2 regions of the Pseudarthrobacter sp. IC2-21 genome follow, and region 2 is predicted to be linked to the other one. Evidence: predicted binding sites of a transcription regulator. Region 2 holds the regulator's gene; the other holds the start of a gene.
What was found. Region 2 encodes Rex, which represses fermentation and respiration genes when NADH is low (regulators of the CRP and FNR family bind a similar motif). Its sites were predicted from a motif close to CTTGTGAANNNNTTCACAAG; they were not measured.
Positions count from the first base shown of each region.

Region 1: a site for Rex is predicted at 5,350-5,369, ahead of SBP01_RS11135 (glyceraldehyde-3-phosphate dehydrogenase). Genes of this name have one in related genera too.

Region 1 covers NZ_CP139145.1:2,413,347-2,420,431, reverse strand. Annotated here, with positions in the region: gene cysK (cysteine synthase A) at 1-668, opposite strand, end outside; gene msrA (peptide-methionine (S)-S-oxide reductase MsrA) at 734-1,258, opposite strand; gene SBP01_RS11160 (Nif3-like dinuclear metal center hexameric protein) at 1,358-2,281, shown strand; gene SBP01_RS11155 (zinc ribbon domain-containing protein) at 2,344-3,099, shown strand; gene SBP01_RS11150 (peroxide stress protein YaaA) at 3,116-3,922, opposite strand; gene SBP01_RS11145 (slipin family protein) at 3,984-4,811, opposite strand; RNA gene rnpB (RNase P RNA component class A) at 4,945-5,330, shown strand; gene SBP01_RS11135 (glyceraldehyde-3-phosphate dehydrogenase) at 5,623-7,065, shown strand.
Region 2 covers NZ_CP139145.1:3,451,155-3,458,239, reverse strand. Annotated here, with positions in the region: gene SBP01_RS15960 (3-deoxy-7-phosphoheptulonate synthase) at 1-760, shown strand, start outside; gene SBP01_RS15955 (helix-turn-helix domain-containing protein) at 899-1,111, shown strand; gene SBP01_RS15950 (30S ribosomal protein bS22) at 1,284-1,382, shown strand; gene SBP01_RS15945 (HAD-IB family hydrolase) at 1,505-2,323, opposite strand; gene SBP01_RS15940 (glutaredoxin family protein) at 2,425-2,679, shown strand; gene SBP01_RS15935 (redox-sensing transcriptional repressor Rex) at 2,770-3,474, shown strand; gene SBP01_RS15930 (hypothetical protein) at 3,535-4,368, opposite strand; gene SBP01_RS15925 (hypothetical protein) at 4,541-5,182, opposite strand; gene SBP01_RS15920 (YceI family protein) at 5,317-5,865, opposite strand; gene SBP01_RS15915 (histidine phosphatase family protein) at 6,061-6,741, shown strand; gene SBP01_RS15910 (TlpA family protein disulfide reductase) at 6,743-7,085, shown strand, end outside.

The sequences.
Region 1 (7,085 bases), 1.0 Mb from region 2:
CCCTGGATCTTGTGGGGTCCGGGTGCGCCGCCGTTCAGGATGGCTGAATCCTTAGGTTCCACGGCTACAATCTGGACCCCTGGCTTGCGCTCCTTCAGGACCTGCCCGACGCCGGTGATGGTTCCGCCGGTGCCGATGCCGGAAATAAAGATGTCCACCTTGCCGTCGGTATCGGACCAGATTTCTTCAGCGGTGGTTTCGCGGTGGATCTGGGGGTTGGCCTCGTTGGCGAACTGCTGGGCCCAGATGGCGTTTTCGGTGTTGGCCACGATTTCCTGGGCCTTCTCTACGGCGCCCCGCATGCCCTCCGAGCCCGGGGTCAGCACAATTTCGGCACCAAAAGCGCGGAGCATCACGCGACGCTCGGTGGACATGGTTTCGGGCATGGTCAGAATGACTTTGTAGCCGCGTGCCGCGCCCACCATGGCGAGGGCAATGCCCGTGTTCCCGGAGGTGCCTTCGACGATAGTGCCGCCGGGCTTGAGGGCGCCTGACTTCTCCGCGGCGTCCACGATGGCTACACCGATGCGGTCCTTGACGCTGTTTGCCGGGTTATAGAACTCAAGCTTGACCGCGACGGTGGCGTCCAGGCCTTCGCTCAGCCGGTTCAGTCGAACCAGCGGGGTGCCGCCGACCAGCTGCGTCACATCGTCATAGATCCGTGCCATGTACATACGCCTATCTGAAGAAGGATGAATACTGAGGTCAGCCTAACGAGGGGCCGCTGACGCTGCTAAGCATTAAGCCATGCAGAGTAATATTTGCGGGCCTTCGCAAGCTTGGGGTTGATGATCACCTGGCAGTAGCCCTGCTCAGGGTACTTGGCGTAGTAGTCCTGATGGATCTCCTCGGCCACGTGGAAACGTGCGAGCCTGCTGACCTCGGTGACAATCGGATGGGACCACAGTGCCTGGTTCCGCTCAATGGCTTCCTCGAAGAGGATCTTCTCCTCAGTAGTCTCGTAGAACATCGAGGAGCGGTATTGGGTACCCACGTCGTAGCCCTGGCGGTTGAGCGTGGTGGGATCATGAAGCGCGAAGAACATGTCAAGGATGACTTCCGCCGGGATGACGGACTCGTCAAAAGTCACCGCCACAGCCTCGGCGTGGCCCGTCGTTCCACTGCAGACCGAATAGTAGTCAGGCTGCGGATCATGACCGCCCGTATACCCCGAAACAACTGAGGTGACGCCCTTGGTTTTCTGGTAAACGGCGTCCAGGCACCAGAAGCAGCCTCCGCCGAGAACAAAAGTTTTCATGACCTCTTCAATGGTTGAGCGCCCCGGATGATTCCCTGACCACCCTACGAGACTGTGGCACGTGCCGGCCAAACGGCGGGATGGGGTAAAACTGAGTCTATGGAATCTGCAGACACCGGCGTGACAGATGCGGACCGGGACGGCACCGGCTCCGGGGACAGCGCCGAGGAAGAGACGCCGCTTGCCCCCACCCTGGGCCAGGTCCTGCTGGCCGTTGAGGAACTCTGGCCTGAGTCCCTGGCCGAAAACTGGGATGAAGTGGGTCTGGTGGCGGGTCACCCCGCCGCATCCGTCAGCAAAGTGATGTTCGCCGTGGATCCCACCCTGGCGGTCATCGACGAGGCCGTGGAGTGGGGCGCCGAGCTGCTAATAACCCACCACCCCCTGCTGCTCAAAGGGGTCACATCTGTTGCCGCCACCACCGCCAAGGGCCAGGCGATCCACCGGCTCATCGAGTCAGGCACGGCACTGCTGACTGTGCATACCAATGGCGATTCCGCCGTCGGGGGTGTTTCCGATGTGCTGGCCGATGCGCTGGGACTGGAGGATGTGGCACCGCTGACTGTCGCCGCGAACGGTCTCCCCGAGGAGGGCATTGGCCGGGTGGGTGATCTTGCCGACGTCATGAGCCTGGGGGATTTCGCTGCGCGTGTCTTCGGCATCCTGCCCTCGGTAGCCGGCGGAGTCCGGGTCTCAGGCGACAAGGACGGCCTGGTGCGGCGCATCGCGGTGTGTGGGGGCGCGGGCGACTCCCTGTTCGATGAGGTGCGGGCCAGCAACGCTGATGTTTATGTCACCGCCGACCTCCGGCACCATCCGGCGTCCGAAGCCCGGGAGTCGGCGGCGAACGGCCGGCCCTATCTCATTGACGTTTCGCACTTTGCCAGCGAGTGGCTCTGGCTTCCGGCGGCCGCATCGGCCCTGGGCAACGTGCTCTCGGACCAGGGCCACGACGTGGAGATCCGCGTCAGCAACACCAACAGTGACCCGTGGGACTTCATTCTGACTCCCGGCGGGCGCTAGAGTCTAGGGAGCGCCGATCGGGTGCCCGGTTACGGCCGGCAGGATTTAAGCGGAGGTAGCAGTTGGCTAAGGCAGCACCGGCAGAACAGTTGAAGTTGCTCGAACTGCAGGGGCTGGACGCAAAGCTCAAGTCCCTGTCCAACCGCCGCCGCACCCTCAACTCTGATCCGCGGATCACCGATCTCGAGGCTGCTCTCTCTGTCGCCAACGGTGAACTTGGCGGGGCCAAGGTGGCTGTCCACGACGCCGAAGCCGAGCTGAAGCGCGCGGAGGCCGACGTCGAGCAGGTCGCCAACCGGATAGAACGGGACGAGGCCCGGCTCAACAGCGGCACAGGTCTGTCGAAGGACCTCGTTGCACTGCAGAAGGACATCGCCTCGCTCAACAAGCGCCGCTCGGACCTCGAGGACGTGGAACTCGAAGTGCTCGAACGCCTCGACTCCCTCCGGGCACGGCAGGCCGCCCAGCAGCAGATCGTTGATGACATCAAGGGCTCCTTTAGCGGCATCCGGGCCGAACTTGATGAAGCCCTGGCTGAAGTGGATGCCGAAGAGAAAGTCGTGCGGGGCCAGCGAGATGAATTCGCCGCCGGACTCGATGCCGGGATGCTGGCAATCTACGAAAAGACGCTCGCCAAGCGCGGTGTGGGCGCTGCCCGGCTCTTCCACGGCACTTCCGAGGCCTCCGGAATGAAGCTGAGCCCCGGCGACCTCGCCGAAATCAAAGCCGCCGCGGAGGACGACATTGTTTTCTGCCCGGACTCCGGCGCCATCCTGGTGCGCTCGGCGGAGTGGAACACGGCCGCCCCAGCCAGCTAGTCCCAAGTAAGTAGCGCTATCTGTCGTTTTGATCGCTCAGAACGACAGATAGCGCTACCCAGTTGGGGAGGATGATGTTCAACGCATGCGGCGTGCGGGCTGCACCGTCCACCAGCTCCGCTTCCCATTTCTCGCGGGCTGCCTTGAGCAGCTGAGCTGGTGTCTGCGGGGCCTTGCCGCGGCGGGACAGCAAATGCCGTGCCAATTCCCCGCGCGTATGCTTCGCGAAGTGGCTCACCACCTTGCGTACACCGTTCACCTCGGTGAAAACGTTCACGGCTACGGTTTGCGCCGGCGGGGGCGCCCACGCCGCGGCGTAAGTGCTGGAGCGGCAGTCCACCAGCAGGTGCCCGGCGGCCGCATCCGCGAGGGCCTCCGAAAGCTGCGGCTTCCAGAAAGAGGCGAGGCGGCCGACGTCGGGCAGTGCGGTTCCCATCGACAGCCGGTACGCGGGCACCCGGTCAGCGAAGCGGATGGCGCCCCACAACGCGGAAACCACCAGCACGGATTCATCCGCCTTGCGGCGCTGTGTCGGTGTCAGCGTCTTGTAACCGAGGGCGTCGTACAGAACGCCCGAATAGATTTGGTGGGCAGGCGCCGCCGGTTCGGCATGGAGCCGGGTGTTGCGTTCGACGTCGTCCCTGAGCGAGGCCCCGACGCCCAGCAAAGCGAGGGCGTCCTGGTGCGCGCTGACCGTCCCCAGTGCTTCGAGGACTTTCGCCCGGTACGGGTTGAGCGCCGGAAAGCTCAGGTCGGGCCAGTCGACGGCGGATCCGCGGACTGCGGGGGTCTTGCCTTCGGAGGGGGGAAGCAGAATCAGCACCGTACGATCCTACCGGCGACGGCGATACCGCCCGGTCGCGCCGGTCCCGGCCCGTGGGTCTCTACGCAGCCTTGATGGGGGTGGCGGACGCAGCGCCGGGATTGTGGGCTTGGGCCGCCTGCGTTTCGCGGGCAAGGAATGCCGAGAGTTCGCCAATGGTACTCATCAGCGGGGCCGGGAAGACGACCGTGGAGTTCTTGTCCACCGCAATTTCCACCAGCGACTGCAGGTTCCGCAGCTGCAGGGCCAACGGGTGGGCCATCATGGTGTCGGAAGCGTCCCCCAGCGCGGCAGCCGCGATGGATTCGCCTTCAGCTGCGATGATCTTCGCCCGCTTCTCGCGCTCGGCCTCGGCCTGCCGCGCCATCGCCCGTTTCATCCCCTCAGGAAGCTGGATATCCTTCAGCTCAACCAGGGTCACCTCCACACCCCAGGCGAGAGTAAGCGCGTCCAGGATCTCGCGGATGTCGCTGTTGATTCGCTCGGTTTCGGACAGCGTCTGGTCCAGGCTGTGCCTGCCGACCACCTTCCGCAGGGTGGTCTGGGCGATTTGGTTGATCGCCGCCGCGACGTTCTCGATGGCCACGACCGACTTCACGGCATCCACGACGCGGTAGTAGGCCACCGCCGAGATGTCCACACTGACGTTGTCCTGGGTGATGATTCCCTGTGACTGGATCGGCATGGTCACGATCCGCAGGCTGACCAGGTGAAGCCTGTCAACTACTGGAATGATGAAGCGCAGGCCCGGCATGCGGACCCCGGCCACGCGGCCCAGCCGGAACAACACGCCCTGCTCGTACTGGCGCACAATCCTCACCGACATCCTGGCGAGGATGATCAGGACAAGGAGGACAAGGACAAGCACAACAACGGCGGTGAGGTCCATACGATCACTTCCCGGCTTGGATGGTCCCCGGGCCGTGACCAGCGGCCGGTTCCTCCCTCCATTGTCCCACTTGGGCCCTGGAAAGGAACCAGCGACGGCGGTGCCCCCCTTCCCCGGTAGACTGGGGTGCGGATGGGTTGACCAGGCGGCCGCGCGTCACGCAAGTGGCTCGAGGAACGTCCGGGCTCCGCAGGGCAGGGTGGTGGGTAACGCCCACTCGGGGTAACCCGCAGGCCAGTGCCACAGAGAACAGACCGCCTGCGTCTTCCGGCAACGGAAGGCAGCAGGTAAGGGTGAAACGGTGGTGTAAGAGACCACCAGCTTCCCGGGTGACCGGGAAGGCTAGGTAAACCCCACCCGGAGCAAGGCCAGACAGGACACGATTGAGGGCTGCCCGCCCGAGTGTCCGGGTAGGCCGCTGGAGGGCGTCGGCAACGGCGTCCGTAGATGGATGGCCGCTACTCCCGCGCTGGTAACGGCACGGGAGCACAGAACCCGGCGTATCGGTCAACCCATCCGCTCAAACTGCCCTGGCTGGCATGTGAGTGACTTCACGTCGGCCGCGGCTGTCGCGGGCAGGGACCCCGCTTAGAATAGAGAGCGAACGTAGAAGTTCCGCCACCGGGTCTGCGTTCGCAGCCGGTGGTTTTCTTTACGCGTCTCCACGGCACCCGGGATGTACAGAATCCCGCCGGTGCCAGAGCCCCTGGTCAACGTCAGGTGGCCTACAACCGCATACGAGGACGTATGCGGCTGAACCGAGGAAGGTAGTTCTGTGAGCCAGACGTCAGATTCTTGTCTTGATACGTGGATGGGCCGGGAGGCTCTCGCCGAGGCCATGATTCCGGTGATTGGCCGGCTGTACCGCGAAAACAACGTGGTGACCAGCATCCACGGCCGCAGCCTGATCAATAAGTCCACCATGAACATCCTTAAGGCGCACCGGTTTGCCCGCCGCATGAGCAACACCGAGCTGCTCCTCGAGGAGACCGCGCCGCTGCTGAACACCCTGGCGCAGCTGGACCTTGGTGCTGCTGCCATCGACGTGGCCCGACTGGCCGAAAAGTACAAGCTTGAAGGCAACGGCGCGTCCCTGGAGGAGTTCCTCCGCGCTGAACTGGCCGACGTTGTGGGCAAGCGCGGCGCCGACGACCGGACCAGCACCGACGTTGTGCTCTACGGCTTTGGCCGGATCGGCCGCCTGCTGGCCCGCCTCCTGATCGAAAAGGCCGGCGGCGGCCACGGCCTGCGCCTGCGTGCCATCGTGGTGCGCCGCGGATCGGACAAGGACCTTACCAAGCGTGCCAGCCTGCTGCGCCGCGACTCGGTCCACGGCTCCTTCGAGGGCACCATCCGGGTGGACGAGGACGCCAACACCATCACCGCCAACGGTGTGCAGGTCCAGGTCATCTACTCGGACAACCCGGCCACGATCGACTACACCGCCTACGGCATCAAGGATGCCCTGGTGGTGGACAACACCGGCCGCTGGCGCGACGCCGAGGGCCTGTCCCAGCACCTGCAGAGCAAGGGCGTTGCCCGGGTCCTCCTCACCGCTCCCGGCAAGGGCGCGCTGAAGAACATTGTGCACGGCATCAACCACGGCAGCATCGAGGACACCGACCGGATCGTCTCGGCGGCCTCCTGCACCACCAACGCCATCACCCCGGTCCTGAAGGCCATCAACGACAAATTCGGCGTGATCCACGGACACGTCGAGACCGTCCACTCCTTCACCAATGACCAGAACCTGATCGACAACTTCCACAAGGGTGACCGCCGCGGCCGCTCCGCCGCGCTGAACATGGTCATCACCGAGACCGGTGCCGCCACCGCCGTCGCGAAGGCGCTCCCGGAACTCCAGGGCAAGCTCTCCGGCAGTTCCATCCGCGTCCCCACCCCGGACGTCTCCCTGGCCATCCTGAACCTGAGCCTGGAAAACGGCACCACCAAGGATGAGGTGAACGATTACCTGCGCCAGATGTCCCTGCATTCGGACCTGCGCAAGCAGATCGACTACATCGATTCGCCCGAGGTTGTGTCGACGGACTTCGTCGGTTCCCGCCGTGCCGGCATCGTGGATGGCCTTGCCACCATCTCCAACGACAAGAACGTCATCCTGTACGTGTGGTACGACAACGAGTTCGGCTACAGCTGCCAGGTTGTCCGCGTCATGGAGGAAATGGCCGGCGTCAACCCGCCGTCCTTCCCCGCGAAGGAACCTGCCGCTGCCCTGGCCGCAATCGCCGTCTGACTAACGGCTGGGCAGGCCTG
Region 2 (7,085 bases):
TCCGCGGCTGGACGGCAGCCACGACATGGCCGTTGGGCTCCGCGCGGCACGCGAGTTCCTGCAGCAGGTCACGGCGCTGGGGCTGCCCACCGCCACCGAGTTCCTCGAGCCGATCAGCCCGCAGTACATGGCGGACCTGATCTCCTGGGGTGCCATCGGTGCCCGCACCACCGAAAGCCAGATCCACCGCCAGCTCGCCTCCGGCCTGTCCATGCCCATTGGCTTCAAGAACGGGACCGACGGCGACCTCCAGGTGGCGGTCGACGCCTGCGGCGCCGCCGCGGCAGCGCAGGCCTTCCTGGGAATCGACGGCGACGGCCGCGCCGCGCTCGTGGCCACGGCTGGAAATCCTGACGCTCACGTCATCCTCCGCGGCGGACGGAAGGGGCCGAACTACTCGGCAGCCGACGTCGAAAGCGCCTCTGCGAAGCTCGCTGCCAAGGGCCTGAACCCGCGGCTGATTGTCGATGCGAGCCATGCGAACAGCGGCAAGAGCCATCACCGGCAGGCTGAGGTGGCGCTGGAAATCGGTGCCCAGCTCGAAGACCGCGGGCAGGCCGCACATGCCATCGCCGGCGTCATGCTCGAAAGCTTCCTGGTGGGCGGGGCGCAGAACCTGGACGTTGCCGAGCACGCCGCGGGCCGGTCCGAGCTGGTCTACGGGCAGAGTGTGACCGATGCGTGCATGGACTGGGACGTGTCGGTTTCGGTGCTGGACCAGCTTGCGGCGTCCGCCAGGAAACGCCGCAGTGAGCAGTGATTACACCGGATGACTTTCACTACAGCCCCATCAACCTCTAGAGTATCTATCACATGGTTGGTGGATGGCTCAGCATCGGCACACCGCAATGGAACACAGCTGGGGTCAGTAGTCATCCGTCAGCAAAGGAATAGGGAAATGTCCGCAGAACAGAACTTCTCGAACGCGAAGTTCCTGACCGTGGCCGAAGTGGCCGAGGTCATGCGCGTCTCCAAGATGACCGTCTACCGCCTGGTCCATTCCGGCGAAATGCCCGCGGTGCGTTTCGGCCGGTCGTACCGGGTGCCGGAAAGCGCCGTCGAACAGTACCTTAAAGGCGCTGTAGTGGATGGACATACCGAAACGGCCTGAGCAGTGTGACGGTCCGTCGACGGCTGCGGTCAGTGACCGCCGCAAAGAAGCGGTACCCTGTTAAGGAACGTTTTACGTCATTGTAAGAATCTGTCAGTTGTCTTTGTCTGTAGCTCTGTCCACGGACCTTTTCCATCAGACAGGTACTGCATCTAGTTTGTGAGGAACTTTCGTGGGTTCAGTTATTAAGAAGCGTCGCAAGCGTATGGCCAAGAAGAAGCACCGCAAGCTGCTTCGCAAGACTCGTCACCAGCGCCGCAACAAGAAGTAGAGATACTTCAAGAAGCGCGAAAATGCCCGTTGCCTTCCGGCAGCGGGCATTTTTGTCGTTCCATCCCCATCTAAGTAGCGCTAAGTGTCGTTTTGAGCGCCCAAAACGACACTTAGCGCTACTTAGATGCGGGGGCCGCGGAAGCGGGCGAAACCCTTCCAGAGTCCGTAAACCACGCCGCCGGCTGTTGCCGCCTTCAGGCCAAGCGTGGCGGCACGGCGGCCGGAGCGGAAATCGTAGACCGGCCAGTTGTGGTCACGGGCGTGGCTGCGCAGCCGCGAATCGGGGTTGATGGCCACGGGGTGCCCCACGAGGGTCAGCAGCGGGATGTCGTTGTAGGAATCGCTGTAGGCCCAGCACCGCTTGAGGTCCAGGCCTTCCGTGTCGGCCAACTCCCGGACTGCCACAGCCTTGGCCGAGCCGTGCAGGATGTCGCCCACCAGCCGGCCGGTGTACAGGCCGTCGGCCACCTCGCCAACAGTGCCCAGCGCTCCGGTGAGGCCCAGGCGGGTGGAGATGACCGTGGCCACTTCGATGGGGGTGGCCGTGACCAGCCAGACGCGCCGTCCCACGCGCAGGTGCTGCTCGGCCAGGGCCTTGGTTCCGGGCCAGATCCTGGAGGCGATCATTTCGTCGTACACTTCTTCGCCCAGAGCCTTGATGTCCTCCACGGGGATGCCTACTGCCAGTGTCAGGGCCGAGTCCCGAACGGCATGGACATCCTCCATATTCTCGCCGCGGGCTACAAACTTGAACTGCTTCCAGGCCATGCCGGCCGCCTGCCTCAGCGTGAACGCCCGGCGCTGGTGCATCTTGCGGGCGACATGGAAAAGGCTGGCGCCCTTCATCAGGGTGTTGTCCACGTCGAAGAAGGCCGCTTCGCTGGTCTGCATCACCGCATCAGGCTGGGTGACTACAGCGACGTACTTCTCCTTGGGCATGTCCATGAGTCTAGTCAATGCCGGGCAGTGCAGATTCCAGAACAGCCGCCGCCTGGATGGCAGGCGCCGCGGCCCGCCTCCGGGAAAGGTACGGTTGAATCATGGCAAACCCGGAGGTAGTCCTCATCACCAAAGCAGACTGTCACCTGTGCGCAGAGGCGCGCGACGCCGTCGAACGCGTTACCTCTGCACTGGGACTTGAGTGGACGGAACAGCAGGTCGACGAACTGCCCGAGCTGCGTGAGCGCTACGCCGAGGAAATCCCGGTGGTGCTGGTGGACGGCGTCCAGCGAGACTTCTGGAAGATCGACGAAGCCCGCCTGGAACGCGTTCTCCAGCGGGCACTGCGCGTTTAGGCAACCGATTGCATTGCATGACGCCGGCTTTGTTGGCAGAGGCGGCGGGGATCTAGAGTGGAGTCACAACGCAAGGCAATGGAGGGGAAAGTGAGTTCGCTGGATTCATCTCCCCGGGCCGTAAACGGGACAGTGGCGCCCGCCGGGGAGATCGCCAAACAGATTCCGCCCGCTGCGGTGGCGAGACTGACCATCTACCTGCGCGCCCTGAACACCCTGCTGGCCGACGGCGTGGAGCGGGTGTCCTCGGAGTCCCTGGCGGAAGCGTCGGGAGTGAGTTCCTCCACCCTCCGCAAGGACCTGTCCTACGTGGGCTCCTACGGGACGCGCGGCGTGGGCTACGAAGTGCAGTATCTGAGCCGCCATATTTCCGCTGCCCTGGGCCTCACCCACGACTGGAAAGTTGCCATAGTGGGGGCCGGCAACCTGGGCAAGGCCCTGGCCCGCTATGACGGCTTTGAATCCCGAGGCTTCGACGTGGTGGCGATTTTCGACGCCGACCAGCTCGTGGTGGGCAACGAGGTGGGCTGGCTGCGCGTGAGCGACGTCGCCGACCTGGAAACCGTGCTGCGCCGAACCGGCACCAACATGGTGGTCCTGGCGCTGCCGGCCGCGGTGGCCCAGGCGGTCTGCAACCGCGTGGTGGCAGCCGGCGTGCACAGCATCCTCAGCTTCGCTCCCGTCATGCTGCAGGTCCCCGACGGCGTCAACCTGCGGAAGGTTGACATGGCTACTGAACTGCAGATCCTGGCCTACCACGCACAACGGGCGCAGACCCCGGACCAGACCGCCTAGCCAATGGCTTGGCGGGGTCCGCGGGGTCCACGCCCGTAAGGTGCGGGTTACGGCGTAGACCTACTGCCCGTAGGGGTTGCCCGGCGTGGCGTAGGGGTTGGTGAACGGCTGCTGCTTGCGGAAGTAAGGAGTAGTGGTGGGCAGGTACAGCAGGACGATGGCCGCAATGCCTGCCAGCGTTCCCAAGGTCCCGAGGTTGGGAACCTGGAACAGGCTGAATACGGACAGGGCGGCGAAGATGGTCCCCAGGACCCTGGCCCAGTTTTTACCCTTCCGGACGAAGAAAGCCACCAATAGGTACATGGCGGCCCCCAGGATGGCGATGACCACCAGCATGCCGGCGAGAGCGCTCTTGAACTCTTCGAAGTTGAACTGAGCGCCGTTGGCGCCGCTGCTGCGCATGGCATCGTCGAAGGCCGCCCGCGTTGCCGGGTCATCGAGCATCGAGATCCCCATGAGCATGGAAATGACGAACACCACGGCGGCAGCGATCAGGAGCCAGAAGGAGACGTTGACCAGCTGGGGAATGCCGCCGGGCCCGGTGGCCTGCGGCTTCTCCGAGGGGTACTGGGCATAGGGGGACTGGCCGTACGGCTGCTGGCCGTACGCCGGGGGAGCAGGCTGGCCGAACTGCGGCGGGGTCTGCCCGTACGGCGGTGCAGCGGGCGCATTTTGTCCGTACTGCGGCGCGTTCTGGCCGTACTGTGGCGGGTTCTGGCCATACTGCGGGGCATTCTGGCCGTATTGAGGTGCGTTCTGCCCGTACTGTGGTGCGTTCTGGCCATACTGCGGAGCGTTGTCCGGCTGCGGGCTGTTCTCGCCATAGCGGGGTGCGGGCGGCTGATTGCCGGGCTCAGGCTCGTTCGGGACGGGAGGCGGGACTGGCGTGCTCATGAGCGGTCCTTTGCAGGTTGGAAGTCAGTTCGGCTGCTGGGTGCAGTCCACTGGCCCTGCCCCCAGTACGGCTTACTTCAACCGTACCCTCCGGCCGGGTGGCGGCGGGTCATTCCAAAGAGGTATTCCAGCCAGGCGGGAAGCCAGCGGGCGCGGTGCCTGCAACGGACGGCTACGCGCGGCCCCTGACGGCGGTGAACCAGGCCTGCGAATTGGGAAGCCACATCAGGACCGTCGCCGCGGCACTGATCAGGAACCCAAGCCAGTTGTTGCCTATGCCGCCGCCCACGCTGCCGCCGATCAGCGCCAGGACCAGGGAGACGGCGGCCACGATGGTCAGCGCCAGGCGGGCCCACTCCTTGCCGTCCTTCATCTTCAGGGCGAGAACAATCTGAGCCGCGGCCAGGGCGAGTGCCACCAGGACCAGCAGGAGTAGCAGGGCGGCCAGTCCCGGGGCGACGGTGAACAGGGCCAGGGTGGCAAGCAGCCCGAAGAAGCTACCGAGGACGCCGAGCATGCCGCCGACGAGCCAGATCCAGTAGGAGACCTTGAGTTCGAGGGGGAGTCCGGGCACGGTGAACATGCCGGCAAGACCGCCTCTGGGCATAACCTCGTTGAAGCTCCGCGGCGCGTCGGCGGGCCTTTGGAACGGGAATCCGGCCGGCTTTTGGTGGCCCTGCCGGTCCGGCGCGGGCTGCTGCCCCTGCGGGCGAGGGAAACGTTGCGGCGGTTCGTAGCCCGCGGGAGGAACGTTGCCGGCAGGTGGCTGGGCGCCGGGCTCCCGGGGCTGCGGTACGTCACTGGGGTTGCTCATAGGCCTCACTCTAGACGGCATATTGCTGCTGGCACCGGGATTCGGGGCGAACCAGCGCGGAACGGAGGGTTAAAGCACTGCGCCCGGCCGCAGGCTCCAGAGGGAGCCTGCGGCCGGGCGCAGTTTGAAAAGAATTATGCTGCGGGGGCGATGAATGCCAGCTCAAGGTTGACGGCAACCTTGTCGCTGACCAGGACGCCGCCGGCGTCGAGGATGGCGTTCCAGGTCAGGCCGAAGTCCTTGCGGCTGATGGTGGTTTCGGCGGATACGCCGGCGCGGGTCATGCCGAACGGGTCAACAGCCACGCCGTTGAACTCTGTCTCCAGGGTGACCGGACGGGTGACGCCCTTGATGGTGAGGTCACCGGTCAGCTCGTAGCTGTCGCCGGCGGCCACGAGGCCGTTGGAGACGAAGGAGATTTCCGGGAACTTCTCGACGTCGAAGAAGTCTTCGCCGCGGACGTGGCCGTCGCGGTTGGCGTCACCGGAGTCGAAGCTGGCGGTCTGAATGGTGGCGCTGATTTTGGAATCGGCCACGTTATCGGCAAGCTCCAAGGTTGCTGTTGCATCCTTGAACTGGCCCCGGACCTTGCTGATGCCTGCGTGGCGAACGGTGAAGCCGATTTCGCTGTGTGAGGGGTCGAGGGTCCAGGTGCCGGTGGTGACGTCTGCGGGAAGAGCCATGGTATTTCTCCTTGAAATTGTCGGGTGGTAGTTCCGGATAGGCTGATCAGTTGAAGTCTCAACTATCCGCTGCATCTACTATAAGCATGCATTTGCATGTTTTGTTCCATGTTAAGGAACTTTTTTCCCAGAGTTTCAGTTCTACGAAATGTAGAAGATTTCGGATCGCACGCCATCTTTGAGAAACTGGTACACATGCCCCAAGCCACTGTCCATCTGCTCCGCCACGGCGAGGTCCATAATCCCGACGGCGTTCTGTACGGACGGCTGCCCGAATTCCACCTCTCCGAGCTGGGCCGGGAGATGGCGCAGGTTCTCGCCGCGCACTTCGCCGACCGCGCCGCGCAGGGTGCCCGTTTTGTCTACCTTGCGTCCTCGCCGCTGGTCAGGGCCCAGGAAACCGCGGCCCCCGCCGCAGAGGCCCTGCAGCTTCAGATCCATACTGACGAGCGCATCATCGAAGCGGAAAACTACTTTCAGGGCATGAAGGTCACCAAGGCCGAGCTCAAAAGGCCAAGGCACTGGCCGCACCTGATCAACCCGCTCCGGCCGTCCTGGGGCGAGCCGTACAAGGAGCAGGCCGCGCGTGTCCGCGCCGCCGTTCAGGACGCCCGGCTCCGGGCGATCGAACTGGCCGCGGGCGACTACGGAACAAACGGCCCCGAGGCCATCATGGTCAGCCACCAGCTCCCCATCTGGGCCACCCGCCTCAGTGCCGAGGGCCGTCCGCTCTGGCATGACCCCCGCAAACGTGAGTGCACGCTGACGTCCATCACCTCCCTGGTGTTCGACGACGCCGGCGCCCTCCTGCGCGTCGAATACAGTGAGCCCGCTGCCGCCCTTCTCCCCGGTGCTGCCACCACCCCGGGGGCATAAGATGACGTCCAACCCGCGCCCGGCATCCCGCCGCGCCGTCCTGGCCGCGGGCGGTGCCGTCCTGACCGCACTCACCCTGGGGCTCTCCGCCTGCGCACAGGAGGATGCCCTCGCCAAGCAGGCGAAAGCCGGCGACAACAAGAACTACATCGCCGGCGATGGCTCCGTGACGGAATTTGCGGCGGCCGACCGCAAGTCGGCCATCGCCGTCAACGGCACCCTTTTCAACGGCACCACCGTCACGCCCCAGGATTTCCAGGGCAAGGTGACGGTCCTGAACTTCTGGTTCGCCGCCTGCGCGCCCTGCCGGGTGGAAGCGCCCATCCTGGAAGAGCTGCACCAGG